4 regions of the Mesorhizobium sp. B2-4-7 genome follow, and region 3 is predicted to be linked to each of the others. Evidence: predicted binding sites of a transcription regulator. Region 3 holds the regulator's gene; each other region holds the start of a gene.

Region 1 (3,306 bases), on a different contig from region 3:
CACATGGCGGCGGTGGTCGAGACCGAGCCGGAGCTCGACGCCTTCATGCGCCATTCCGGAGCGGGCATTCCGCTGCTGCTCGATGCGGGCCATCTGGCCTTTGCCGGCGGCGATGTGCTGCGCGCCATCGACAATCACCACAAGCGCATCAGCCATGTGCATGTGAAGGATGTGCGCATGGGCGTGATCGAGAAGCTCGACCGCACGAAGCAGTCCTTCCTCGACGCGGTGGCGCTTGGCGCCTTCACCGTGCCGGGCGACGGCTCGCTGGATTTCGGCGCCATCGTGCAGCGTTTCGCCGACCATGGCTATGAAGGCTGGTTCGTGGTCGAGGCCGAACAGGACCCGAAGAAGAACCCGCCGCTCAAGATGGCGCAGGTGGGCCACAAGGAGTTGATGCGGGTGATGACGGCGGCCGGCTATACGGTCGAGACGCAGGGCTTCCCCGATGTCTGATCGGGTTCTCGCCAGGCCGGGCTTGCTGTAGGTTGCCGCGATGAAAGATTCCGAGCATCCCTTCTTCCGGCCATTGTGGCGGCGTGTCGCCGTCGTCGCGGTGTGCGTCATCTGGTCGATCATCGAATTCGCGAGCGGCACGCCGTTCTGGGGCGTGATCGCGCTGGGCTTCGCCGGCTATGGCGTCTGGCAGTTTTTTTATCTCTACAAGCCGGCGGAAGAGGTTAAGCCTCCGGCCGAGCCCAAGGAATAAACGGTCCATGGTGCGCAGAAGGCTTACGGGTCGGGCACTGTATGCATGACAGATAGCGTGCCTGGGAGATCGGGCGAAACGCCTCTCGCTTCGTCATCCTGGGGCGGAGCAAGGAGCGAAGCGACGCGGCGCAGACCCCAGGATTCATGCCGGGGCATCAAAACAGCCGCTGCGGTGCAGAATTCCGCTCCGCCGCGCCCTTTGGGTGAGGTCACGGCATGGATCCTAGGGTCTTCGCGACGGAGCTTCGCTCCTGCTACGCCCTAGGATGACGAAGTTGGAAGGCTTCGACCACACGGCTTGGCTTCGCAGGCTTTGTAGCAAGCCAAAGGAATAGGAGAGACAGAATGTCGAAGCTGCTGGTCAAAGCCCACAAGGGCCATGGCCGTGTCGCGCATGTCACCCCGCAAAGCGCCGGGTGGACCTATGTCGGGTTCGACCTGCACCGGCTGGAACCGGGCGAAACGGCTTCGGGAACAACGGACGATCGCGAAGTCTGCCTGGTGTTCGTCACCGGCAAGGGCACGGTCACGGCCGGCGGCAAGGATCTCGGCCTGCTTGGCCAGCGCATGTCGCCCTTCGAAGGCAAACCATGGTCGGTCTATGTGCCGCAGGGATCGGACTGGTCGGTGACGGCTGATAGCGGACTGGAACTGGCGGTCTGCTCGGCGCCGGGATTGAGCGGCGGCCTGCCGGTTCGCGTCATCGGGCCTGACGACCTCGGCCAGGAGGTGCGCGGCAAGGGCACCAATACGCGCTACGTCACCAACATCCTGCCCGAGGGCAAGCCGGCCGATTCGCTGCTGGTGGTCGAGGTCATCACGCCCGGCGGCCACACGTCGAGCTATCCGCCGCACAAGCACGACCAGGACAATCTGCCTGCCGAGTCCTATCTCGAGGAGACCTATTACCACCGCCTCAACCCGCCGCAGGGCTTTGCTTTCCAGCGGGTCTATACCGACGCCGACAAGGACGGCTCCCGCGATCTGGACGAGGCGATGGCGATCGAGGACGGCGATGTCGTGCTGGTGCCCAGGGGCTATCACCCCTGCGCGGCTTGTCATGGCTACGACCTCTACTACCTCAACGTCATGGCCGGCCCGAAGCGGACGTGGAAATTCCACAATGCGCCCGAGCACGAATGGCTGATGAAGGCCTGACCGTTGCGCGTTCACGGCTGAACCTGTTGGTCCAGATCAGGAAAATCGTCGGCTAAGGACCGGCGGGGTCGATTTGCCTTCGAAAACCCTTCAAAGCTTCGTCAATCCGTCATGGAAATCACCTATGGCAACGGGCTGACGAGGATTTTCGATGCGCTACGCCATCTACTTCACCCCCCAACAGGACGAAAAATTGGCGCGGATCGCCGCCAACTGGCTGGGCCGTGACCCGTTCGGCGCCGCGACGCGACCGGTGGAGGCGGTGGGCGATTTGTCGGCGGCGGAAGTCGCCTTCCACACCGCATCGGCACGGCGCTATGGTTTTCACGCAACGCTGAAAGCCCCTTTCCGGTTAGCGGCCAACGAAACCGAAGCCTCGTTGCGCGCAGCGCTCGACGCCTTTGCCCAGGCGACGCCCGTTGTGATGATCCCGCGTCTCGTCGTCAGCCAGATCGACGGTTTCTTCGCACTGGTGCCGGAGGCGCCATTGCCTCCGCTCAATCGCTTCGCCGATGATGTGGTGCGCGATTTCGACCGCTTTCGCGCGCCGTTGACGGAGGCCGAGATCGAGCGGCGCAGCCCGGACTCGCTGAAGCCGGGCGAATTCCGCAATCTCTGCCAATGGGGCTATCCTTACGTCTTCGAGAGCTTCCGCTTTCACATGACGCTGTCCGGCAGGGCCGGGCCACAGGAAAGCCCTCGTCTTCGCCTGGCAATCGAGGGCCTGTTCACCGAGGTGCTGCGCCAGCCGGTTCCGGTGGACGCGCTGACGTTGTTCATCGAGCCCGAACCCGGCGCCCCGTTCATGGTGCTTTCCCAGCACGCGCTCGGGCGCCGTCCGGCCAGAAAAACCGCCTGAAGCAACAAGCCGCAAAGGCGAGAAAAAACCAAGGACTGCCTAAGATGACCGCCGACACCATTCTGAGCAACGCCCGCATCGTTCTTGCCGACGAGATCATCGACGGTTCGCTCGTGATGCGTGACGGTCTGATCGCCGACATATCCGCCGGCGTCGTGCGAGCCGGCGAGGACATGGCTGGCGACTTCATCATTCCGGGACTGGTCGAGCTGCACACCGATCACCTGGAAGGCCACTATGCGCCGCGGCCCAAGGTGCGTTGGAACCCGATCGCCGCCGTGCTCGCCCATGACGCGCAGGTGGCGACGGCAGGCATCACCACCGTGCTCGACGCCTTGCGTGTCGGCATGGACGAGGATGCCGATCTCAACGCCGCCGACATCCGCAAGCTCGCCGATGCGATCGAGGACAGCGTGCGGATGGATCGATTGCGGGCCGATCATTTCATCCATCTACGCTGCGAGGTCTCGGCGCCGGATTGCCTCAGGGCCTTCGCCAATTTCGACACGGACGAACGGGTGAAGCTCGCCTCGCTGATGGACCATGCGCCAGGCCAGCGCCAGTTCGTCAACCTCGAA
Region 2 (3,306 bases), on a different contig from region 3:
AGGGAACGTATCGAAAGCATTGGTGGCCAGTTCGAGACCACGACCGGGCCACAGGGAACACGATTGATGATTACGCTAGCCGTCGAGGATCAACCATGATCGGTACCATCCGTGTCGCCATTGTCGACGACCACCCGCTGTTTCGCGAAGGCGTTACCCGCAGCCTGTCGGAGATCGGCGGCTTCGAAATGGTGGCCCAGGGCGCCACTGCGCAGGATGCCGAACGCATCGCCTCGACTTTGCAGCCCGACATATTGCTGCTCGACATCAGCATGCCGGGTGACGGCCTTGCGTCGGTGGCCGGCATACTGGGTGCCAATCCCGGACAGAAGATCGTCATGCTGACGGTCTCGGAGGCCAATGCCGACGTGGCGCGGGCGCTGAACGCCGGTGTGCGCGGCTATGTGCTGAAGGGGGTCGGCTCGCGCATGCTGGCCGAAATCCTGAATGGTGTAGCGGCCGGCGAGACCTATGTGTCGCCGACCCTGTCGGCCCGCCTGCTTTCGGACCTGCAATCGCTGCAGCCGGCCAACGGCAGGACGGATCGTCTGCGTCAGCTCACCGGACGCGAGGCCGAGATCCTGCAGCTGGTGGCGGAAGGGCTGAGCAACAAGGAAGTGGCGCTGCGGCTGGCACTGCAGGAAAAAACGGTCAAGCATCACATGACCGGTGTGCTGTCCAAGCTCAACGTCCGCAATCGCACCGAGGCGGCGCTGCTGATGCGCGAAGCGCGGGATCGGGCCGGCAGCTAATCCTGGTCGGCCGCAAGGGATCCCCGGTTTGGGATAACGACACGCATAAATGAAAACCTGAAGCGCGGTGCAGCAGCGGAACGCTCCAGGGCAAAAAAGACGGCCCCTATACGGGGCCGGAGCGACAAGGTCACCTCCGCCGGGGGGCGGCGGAGGTGACACGTAAAACGGGCGATGCCTATTGCCCGCTCTACAACCCCTTGAGGCGGCTTATATCCGCCGCCGTCGCAGGGCGCTCGACGATCGTGCGGCCCAGAGCGTCGGTCATTTTGAAGCGACCCTTCTCGATCTCTTCCCCGAAGCCGTTAGGGTGCTGCACCACGATCTTGTTGTCGTCTATTTCGACACGATCGCCGGTTGTTGCGTTCACATGCTTGCCGGAGCTGTTGGCACCCTTCCCCTTGCCGTTGTTGCCGCCGCCATTGTTCCCGTTGCCGCCAGCGTTGCCATTGTTGCCTCCGGCGTTGCCATTGTTGCCGCCGCCGTTATTTCCATTGCCGCCATTGCCGCCATTGCCGTTACCGCCACCACCGCCATTGCCGCTGTTCCCGCCAGGCTTGGCTTGGGCGCTGGACGCGACAATGCCTGCGGCGGAACCGTGAAAATCGAGGTGATAGGGGGCTATGGTCAGCGCCAGTGCCGGCACTGCTCTCAGGGCCAGCCAGCAACAATGAGCCATGATCGAGCTGCGCATCAGTCCCTCACTTGATCGGACCGGCAAAATTCAGAGGCCATCTCGTGCAGGTACGCGACCATCGGCGACATGGCGTGTTCGTGTAAGTGGCCCACGACCGATGCCGCGGCAATCCGGACCTTCGCCCCGATCGGTTTAGGACCTTGGTCCGAGTTTCAAACCGGATGTGGCGCGAGGTTCGCGGTCAAGCTGGCGGGTGCACGAATGTCACGAAAGTGTGACCGATCGTCTATAAGGGGTCGAAACGCGTGACACGCTCCAGCCATCCAGCCAGAGGCAGACCATGACCGACCATCGCTCGCCCGACGCCCGATTCCGCACCAGCCTGCTTGAGGAAAACGACGGTCCGGCGACCAACCCCACCGAAAACCGCACCATGGGCGAAATCATTGCCGAACGGTTTTCCCGCCGCGCCTTCCTCAAGGGCTCGCTGGCCGTCTCTGCCATTGCCGCCACCGTCAGCCCGCTGGCGCTCGTGGCCGCCGACGATGCGCGTGCCGCCGAGGGCTCCGCCTTCTCGTTCGAGGAACTCGAAGCCGGTATCGACGACAAGCACCATGTCGCGCCGGGCTACGATGCTGACGTGCTGTTGCGCTGGGGCGATCCGCTGTTTGCCGATTCGCCGGAGTTCGACCCGGCCAGGCAGTCGGCTGAGGCCCAGGCAAGACAATTCGGCTACAACAATGACTATGTCGGCTATATCGGGATCGATGGCTCCGCCGAGCACGGGCTGCTGGTCGTCAACCACGAATACACCAATCCGCATCTGATGTTCCCGGGCATCGCCAAGATCGTCGAGAAGGACGGCAAGAAGGCGGCCGAACTCGCGCCGCTCTCGAAGGAGCAGGTCGATGTCGAGATGGCGGCACATGGCGGCACCATCGTCGAGATCCGCAAGGAAGGCGGCAAGTGGCAGGTGGTGCGCGACGGCAAGTTGAACCGCCGCATCACCTCCAACACCGAAATGGCGCTGTCGGGCCCGGTCGCCGGTCATGACCGCGTCAAGACCAATGCCGACCCATCCGGCACCAAGGTCATCGGCACATTCAACAACTGCGCCGGCGGCGTCACGCCTTGGGGCACCTATGTCATGGCCGAGGAGAACATCCACGGCTATTTCTCCGGTGAACTGCCGGAAGGCCATAAGGAAGCCGCCAATTACAAGCGCCTCGGCATTCCGGAAGGCGCCTATGAATGGGGCGCGCATTACGATCGTTTCGACCTCGCCAAGGAGCCGAACGAGCCCAACCGTTTCGGCTGGATCGTCGAGGTCGACGTCAACGATCCGACATCCACGCCGAGGAAGCGCACCGCAATGGGCCGCTTCAAGCATGAAGGCGCCGAATCGATCATCGCCAAGGATGGCCGCGTCGTCTTCTATCTCGGCGACGACGAGCGCTTCGAGTACGTCTACAAATTCGTCACCGCGGGCCGTTTCGATCCGGACGACCGCGCCGCCAACATGAACCTGCTCGATGACGGCACGCTGCATGTCGCCAAATTCGCCGCGGACGGTACGGTGGAATGGCTGCCGATCGTCTTCGGCCAGGGCCCGCTGACGGCCGAGAACGGCTTTGCCGGCCAGGCCGACGTGTTGATCGAGACGCGGCGTGCCGCCGACCTGCTCGGCGCCACCAAGATGGACCGCCCCGAGGACATCCAGCCCAATCGTGTCAACGGCAAGGTCTATGTCATGCTGACCAACAATTCCAAGCGCAAGGCCGACCAGGTCGACGCCGCCAACCCGCGCGCCGACAACGCCTTCGGCCATATCATCGAGATATCGGAGGACGGCGGCGATTTCGCCGGCACCAGGGGCAGATGGGAGGTGCTCCTGAAATGCGGCGATCCGGCGGTTGC
Region 3 (3,306 bases):
GCTGCAGGCCGACTATACGATCGTCATCGTCACCCACAACATGCAGCAGGCGGCGCGCGTGTCGAAGCAGACCGCGTTCATGTATCTGGGCGAGTTGGTCGAGTTCGACCGCACCGAGAAGATCTTCACATCGCCCCGCGAGAAGCGCACGCAGGACTATATCACCGGCCGCTTCGGCTGATCCCAGGCATACGAGGACCAAGATCATGGCCGAACACACAGTCGCAGCCTTTGACGAAGATCTCGGACAGATCAGCAGGCTGATCCGCGACATGGGCGATCTCGCCTCATCGATGGTCGGCGGCGCCACCAAGGCGCTCCTGAATTCCGACAACGCGCTCGCCCAGCGCGTCGTCTCCGACGACGCCATCATGGACGCGCGCCAGCGCGAACTCGACGACCGCGCCATCACCCTGATCGCCAAGCGGCAGCCCATGGCGGACGATCTGCGCCATGTCGTCGGCTCGATCCGCATGGCGGGCGATCTCGAACGCATCGGCGATCTCGCCAAGAACATCGCCAAGCGCGTCGGCACCGTCGGCCTTGCCGCCACGCCGCGCGACCTGTCGCACTCCATCGACGCCATGGCGCAGCTTGTGCTGATCCAGGTGCAAGGCGTGATCGAGGAGTATGCGGCGCGCGATGCCGCGGCACTTGCGAAGCTGCGCGCCGACGATGAACGCATCGACGTCAAATACACGTCGGTCTTCCGCGAGCTGCTGACCTACATGATGGAGGATCCGCGCAACATCACCGCCTGCACGCATCTTTTGTTCTGCGCCAAGAATCTCGAGCGCATCGGCGATCACGTGACCAACATTGCCGAAAATGCCTATTATGTGCTGACCGGCACGCAATTGCCCGCCAATCGCCCGAAGCAGGACGAGACGGCGATGTCGGCGCCAGCGGCTTGACGGCAGGGGTGACCAGTCGATGATCGCGCCACGCATCATGGTGGTGGAGGACGAGGAGCCGCTGGGTGTGCTGCTCCGTTACAATCTGGAATCGGAGGGTTATCAGGTAGAGGTGGTGACGCGCGGCGACGAAGCCGAGATCCGCTTGCAGGAGAATGTCCCTGACCTTCTTGTGCTCGACTGGATGGTGCCGGCGGTGTCCGGCATCGAGCTCTGCCGCCGTCTCCGCATGCGGCCCGAGACCGAGCGGCTGCCGATCATCATGCTGACGGCGCGCGGCGAGGAAAGCGACCGGGTGCGCGGTCTCTCCACCGGCGCCGACGACTATCTGGTCAAGCCGTTCTCAACGCCGGAATTCATGGCACGCGTCAAGGCGCTGCTGCGCCGCGCCAAGCCCGAAGTTCTGTCCAGCGTGCTCAAGGTCGGCGACATCGTGCTCGACCGTGAATCGCACCGGGTCTACCGCAAGAAAAGCGAGATCCGGCTCGGGCCGACCGAGTTCCGCCTGCTCGAATTCATGATGCGACATCCCGGCCGCGTGTTCTCGCGCAGCCAACTGCTCGACAATGTCTGGGGCGAAACGATCTATATCGACGAGCGCACCGTGGACGTGCATGTCGGCCGGCTGCGCAAGGCGGTCAACAATGGCCGCATGCCTGACGTGATCCGCACCATTCGGGGCGCGGGGTATGCGATTCGCGAAGACTAGGGATATGTCACGCAACGTTCTCGCCCACGCCTGATTTCGCCTGTGCCCCCGGCGCGAAAATCTCCTGGTCGACGAAGGTCAGCGCGCGCATGGCGCAGCCCTCGCGGATCAGTGGCAGTTCGTTCGGCTCGGTGTCGAAGGAAATCGATTTCGAGTGCTGGCCGCCGGCGGTCTGGGCAATGGCCTCGCGCAGAGCCGGCTCGATCAGGTCGAAGGCGGCGGCGCTGACGCCGACCATGGCGACCGGCGCCGGATCGATCAGCGCGAACAGGCTGCCAAGGCCGTAACCCAGCGCCTCGCCGGCCTTGCGGTAGGCTTCGCGCTCCGGCCCGTCCTTTTCGCGCGCCGAGGCCGCCAGGGTGCGCATGTCGGCGTCGCTGACGTCGACGGGCTCGGTGTCCTCGCCAAGCTGCCTCGCGTTGCGCCAGATGGCATAGTTGCCGGCATAGGCCTCGACGCAGCCGCGCCGCCCGCAGCGGCAGAGCGCCCCGCCGGGGCGATGGATCATGTGGCCGAACTCGCCTCCGGATGAATGGGTGCCGGTGAACAGTTCACCCTTCAGCACCAAGCCCATGCCGATGCCGTGCGACAAAAGGATGGCGATGAAGTCGTCGCGGTAGCGCTGGGGATCGCGCCAGCGCAGCGCCACCGCCATCATGTTGCAATCGTTCTCCATGGTGGCGGGAATGCCGAACTCGGCCTCCAGTATGTCGGCGAAGGCGATGTCGGTCTGCGGCGTGATCGGCGACCACAGCATGGTGCGCGCATCCGTGTCGGTGATGCCCTGGATCGCCAGCGCGATGCGGGCGATGCTGCCGACGTCGAGGTCGGGATCCTCGAACCGCCGCCTGACGATGGCCACGCATTCGCCGATCAGCGCCTCGCGCGACAGGGTGAGCGTGTCCAGCCGGCGCTGCTCTTCAGATATCACCTGGCCGGCATAGTCGATGACGGCGACGGAGAGAAAATTCAGCGACAGCACCACGGTCATCACCGCCGCGGCTTCAGGGTTGAGGCTGAGGCCGACCTGCGGCCGGCCGCGTTTCAGCGCACCGGCCTCGCTCGGCTTGCTCTGCGCCAGGATGCCTTCGCCAATCAGGTCGGAGGAGATCGCCGATATGGTGGAATGGCTGAGCCCGGTGGTCGCGGCAATCTCGGTGCGCGAGGGCTGCCCGGCACGGCGCACGGCCGCGATCACCATCGCCCGGTTGCGTCGGCGCAAATCGTCGTGGCGGATTCCGACCGACATGTTTCTCGCATCCTCCCCGTCGCCGCGTTCTCTCCCCAGGATCCCGACGACCGTCAAATACTGGCAGAACCGGCCTTGGCTGTCATTATTTATTCCGGAGCTCGAAAAAAATTCACGAGGACATCAAAATACATCAGAATCGACGTTGACAGCGTTCCGACGATGGACCAGTGTTTTTTCGAGGCTCGAAAAAATAGAGCCTTTGTGCCGGCCTACGGGCCTGTTTGGTCGCGCCATACGCGGCGCAGGGAGGATTAAGATGAAGAGATTCACAGCCGCCATCCTGGCGGGTGTCGCCATGTCGCTGACGCTCGCGTCGGTCGCGCAGGCGAAGGACAAGGTCATCGGCGTTTCCTGGTCGAACTTCCAGGAAGAGCGCTGGAAGACCGACGAGGCCGCCATGAAGAAGGCGATCGAAGCCGCCGGCGACAAGT
Region 4 (3,306 bases), on a different contig from region 3:
ATCCTGCGCGATCGACGGTCCGCGCAGCGTCGCCGCCTTCTTGCCGTCGACGAAAACGGGCGCCGTCGGCGTCTCGCCGGTGCCTGGCAGCGAAATGCCGATATCGGCATGTTTGGACTCGCCCGGGCCGTTGACGATGCAGCCCATCACGGCGACCTTGAGGTTCTCGACCCCTGGGTATTTCTCACGCCACGCCGGCATGTTCTTCCTGAGATCGGCCTGGATGTTCTGGGCCAGTTCCTGGAACACGGTCGAGGTTGTGCGGCCGCAGCCGGGGCAAGCGGCGACGATCGGCACGAATTGCCTGAAGCCCATGGTCTGCAGCAATTCCTGCGACACCTGCACCTCGCGCGTGCGATCGCCGTTCGGCTCCGGCGTCAGCGATATGCGGATGGTGTCGCCGATGCCTTGCTGCAACAGGATGCCCATGGCGGCGGATGAGGCGACGATGCCTTTCGAGCCCATGCCGGCTTCGGTGAGGCCGAGATGCAGCGCATGGTCGGAACGGCTGGCGAGCTCGGTGTAAACGGCTATCAGGTCCTGCACGCCGCTGACCTTGGCCGAGAGGATGATCTTGTCGCGGCCAAGGCCGATCTCCTCGGCCATCTCGGCCGAGAGGATCGCCGACTGCACGATCGCCTCGCGCGTCACTTGCTGTGCGGTCAACGGAAAGCCGCGGGCCTGGTTGTCGTCCATCAGCCGGGTCAGGAGTTCCTGGTCGAGCGAGCCCCAGTTGACGCCGATGCGCACCGGCTTGTCATGTTTGATCGCCATCTCGACGATTGCCGCGAACTGCCGGTCCTTCTTGTCCTTGAAGCCGACATTGCCGGGATTGATGCGGTATTTGGCCAGCGCCTCGGCGCAGGCCGGATGATCGGCCAGGAGCTTGTGACCAATATAGTGGAAGTCGCCGACGATGGGCACGTTGATACCGAGCCGCGCCAGCCGCTCCCGGATGCGCGGCACGGCGGCGGCGCTTTCATCGCGGTCTACGGTGATGCGCACGATCTCGGAGCCGGCGCGATGCAGCGCCGCGACCTGGGCGACCGTCTGGTCGACATCGGCGGTATCCGTATTGGTCATCGACTGCACGACGACGGGAGCACCCCCGCCAACCACCACGCCGCCCACATCGACGCCAACCGAGGTGCGGCGCGGGAAGGGAAAGGAATAATATCCGGTCATGCCGGCAGCCTTTAATCTCTGGAGCGCCGCGCGTCCACTTGGACGCACAAAAGCGCGCTCCGGGCCGATGCGCTGAAGTCCGGGCATGAGGTGGAGGAGCAAAGATGGCTTGTCAATGGCGACAGGTCGCCACTGGCCGCAATCGATGCCGCCGCCGGTTGCTCGGCGCCCGACTTTTATCGCTCGCTTGCGTCGGCCAATCGGCTACCTGGCGATTGGCAGGCCCCATCGCTTTGTCTTTCCCGGAACGAGTCCGTCATTTCGGGGAGGAGCAAGGAGAAGAGCGACGCAGCGCAGTCCCAGAATCCAAGCCCTGACCTCAGAGCGCCGCGGCAAGGCGGAATTCTGCTCCGCTGCACTCTTCGGTCAGTTATGGTAAAGGGGAGCCGCGACGAGCTTCGCCCCTACTCGTCCTGGGACTAGGAAGTCGGACGGCCTCTGCCTGGTACGAATATCTGTGATGGTCGACCTGAAATCGAAGATCAAAACCACCAGTCCGGCGGCAATTGCCGCCGGCAGGAAAGACCCGAATGGTGAGCGGTTATGTCAGTGGGGCATCAATGCGTCGTGGGTTTGGCCCTCAGTTTTTCAATCTCGTCCTTGATTGCCAGCTTGCGTCGCTTGAGATTCACGATTTCCAGGTCGTCCACCGACGGGTGATTCATCGCGTCATCGAGCTCGCGTTCGATGTCGCCGTGTTTCCGCTGCAACTCATCAAGATGGGATGCAAGAGACATGATTGGTTCTCCCTTTCATGATTTCCTCGATTGCAGCCGCCAAAGGCGCGTCCACCGCAGGCTCGCTCTGTGACGGCACAATGACAGTGTGCCACCTTCGCGCAGCGATGTCGAATGATCCGTGGTAGCATTCCACGACAACGTGAAATGTGATATGGGCTGCGCGCCGGTGGCAGAGAGTGCCACCCCCCGCCCAATCAGGCCCAGCTTTGGGCGCCGCAGACGTGCAGACGGTAGAGAATGTCCGATCAGGAACAGGCCGATATTCGCCTCGAATTTTCCCGGCTGAAGCAGGAACACGCCGATTTCGACGCCGCGATCAATGCGATGGTCGCCATGAACTGCGACCCGCTGCAGATCCAGCGCATGAAGAAGAAGAAGCTTGCGCTGAAGGATCGGCTGATGAAGCTGGAAGACAGGATCATCCCGGACATCATCGCCTGACTTCAGGTCCAGGCCGCGATCGAAAGCCGCGCCGCGCGTTCGCGCAACAGGGCCAGGAGTTCGCCTGTCTTCTCCTGCGATGTGTCGATGGGCACCACCAGGCACATCGTCGCCTCGACGGTGCCGGGTGCTGAAAACACCGGCGCGGCGAGGCATTTCGTATAGGCGTCGACGAGCCCCGAAGTGATGCAATAGCCGGTGGCTCGCGCCGTCGCTATGTCGGCGATGAAATCGTCCAGCCGCAATCTGCGGCCATCGGGCAGCATAAGGTCGTCTTCCGATATCATGGCTTCGATCCGGGCCTGTTCGAGGCCGGCGAGCAGCAGCCTGCCTGACGCGGTCCAGGGCAGCGGAATCTGCAATCCGGTGGCGGAGCTGATGCGGAACGGCCGGGTGCCCGGGCTCGAGTGGACGATCGTGTAGCGGCCGCTCTGCAGCATGCACAGTTCGGAGGTCTCACCGGTCTCGCGCGACAGGTTGTCGACCTCCTGGCGTCCTCGCCTCAAGAGGTCGTTGCCGCGCACATAATCCATTCCATAGAGATAGAGCTTCTTACCGAAATAGACGCGGTTGCCGTCGCCGGCCATCTCCAGGAGGCCCGCATCGACCAGCGATCGCACCAGTGTGTAGGTGGTCGAACGCGGCGCGTTGACCCCCTTGGCGAGGTCGCCGATACCGATGGCGCGCTGCGTCGAATGAAGGAACTCCAGAATCTGGAGCACCCGGTTGAGGCCCTTCTCCCGAGAGACCGAAATCTTTGCGTCCGCTGAGACCGCCAAGGCGCTGCCATCTTGCATTGTCGATTCCTGATGTTAGTATCTGTCTTGTACAGGATACACTCGTCCCTTGTAAGAGACAATTTCTGTAACGATCCGGGTGCGCGTATTGCCTGTGCGTAGGGGAACACAACACGAAAGGAGGTCGCTGTGGACGACACATC

Evidence for each region. The regulator PhoB, encoded in region 3, activates phosphate uptake and scavenging genes when phosphate is short. The targets are predictions, from matches to a motif close to TGTCATNNANCTGTCAT.
Region 1: the regulator PhoB is predicted to act here: its motif matches at 1,966-1,982, upstream of FJ946_RS07085 (DUF1045 domain-containing protein).
Region 2: the regulator PhoB is predicted to act here: its motif matches at 1,652-1,668, upstream of FJ946_RS08335 (PhoX family phosphatase).
Region 4: the regulator PhoB is predicted to act here: its motif matches at 1,992-2,008, upstream of FJ946_RS30355 (YdcH family protein).

The regions. Positions count from the first base shown of each region.
Region 1 is NZ_VFVH01000002.1:91,902-95,207, forward strand. Features, by position in the region: gene iolE (myo-inosose-2 dehydratase) at 1-456, shown strand, start outside; gene FJ946_RS07075 (DUF3329 domain-containing protein) at 497-709, shown strand; gene iolB (5-deoxy-glucuronate isomerase) at 1,057-1,869, shown strand; gene FJ946_RS07085 (DUF1045 domain-containing protein) at 2,021-2,728, shown strand; gene FJ946_RS07090 (alpha-D-ribose 1-methylphosphonate 5-triphosphate diphosphatase) at 2,773-3,306, shown strand, end outside.
Region 2 is NZ_VFVH01000002.1:348,854-352,159, reverse strand. Features, by position in the region: gene FJ946_RS08355 (sensor histidine kinase) at 1-99, shown strand, start outside; gene FJ946_RS08350 (response regulator transcription factor) at 96-752, shown strand; gene FJ946_RS30725 (hypothetical protein) at 943-1,398, opposite strand; gene FJ946_RS08335 (PhoX family phosphatase) at 1,730-3,306, shown strand, end outside.
Region 3 is NZ_VFVH01000016.1:85,066-88,371, reverse strand. Features, by position in the region: gene pstB (phosphate ABC transporter ATP-binding protein PstB) at 1-181, shown strand, start outside; gene phoU (phosphate signaling complex protein PhoU) at 207-914, shown strand; gene phoB (phosphate regulon transcriptional regulator PhoB) at 934-1,623, shown strand; gene FJ946_RS29490 (ROK family protein) at 1,631-2,872, opposite strand; gene xylF (D-xylose ABC transporter substrate-binding protein) at 3,132-3,306, shown strand, end outside.
Region 4 is NZ_VFVH01000018.1:20,505-23,810, forward strand. Features, by position in the region: gene ispG (flavodoxin-dependent (E)-4-hydroxy-3-methylbut-2-enyl-diphosphate synthase) at 1-1,185, opposite strand, end outside; gene FJ946_RS30355 (YdcH family protein) at 1,743-1,922, opposite strand; gene FJ946_RS30360 (YdcH family protein) at 2,163-2,366, shown strand; gene FJ946_RS30365 (IclR family transcriptional regulator) at 2,369-3,163, opposite strand; gene FJ946_RS30370 (transporter substrate-binding domain-containing protein) at 3,293-3,306, shown strand, end outside.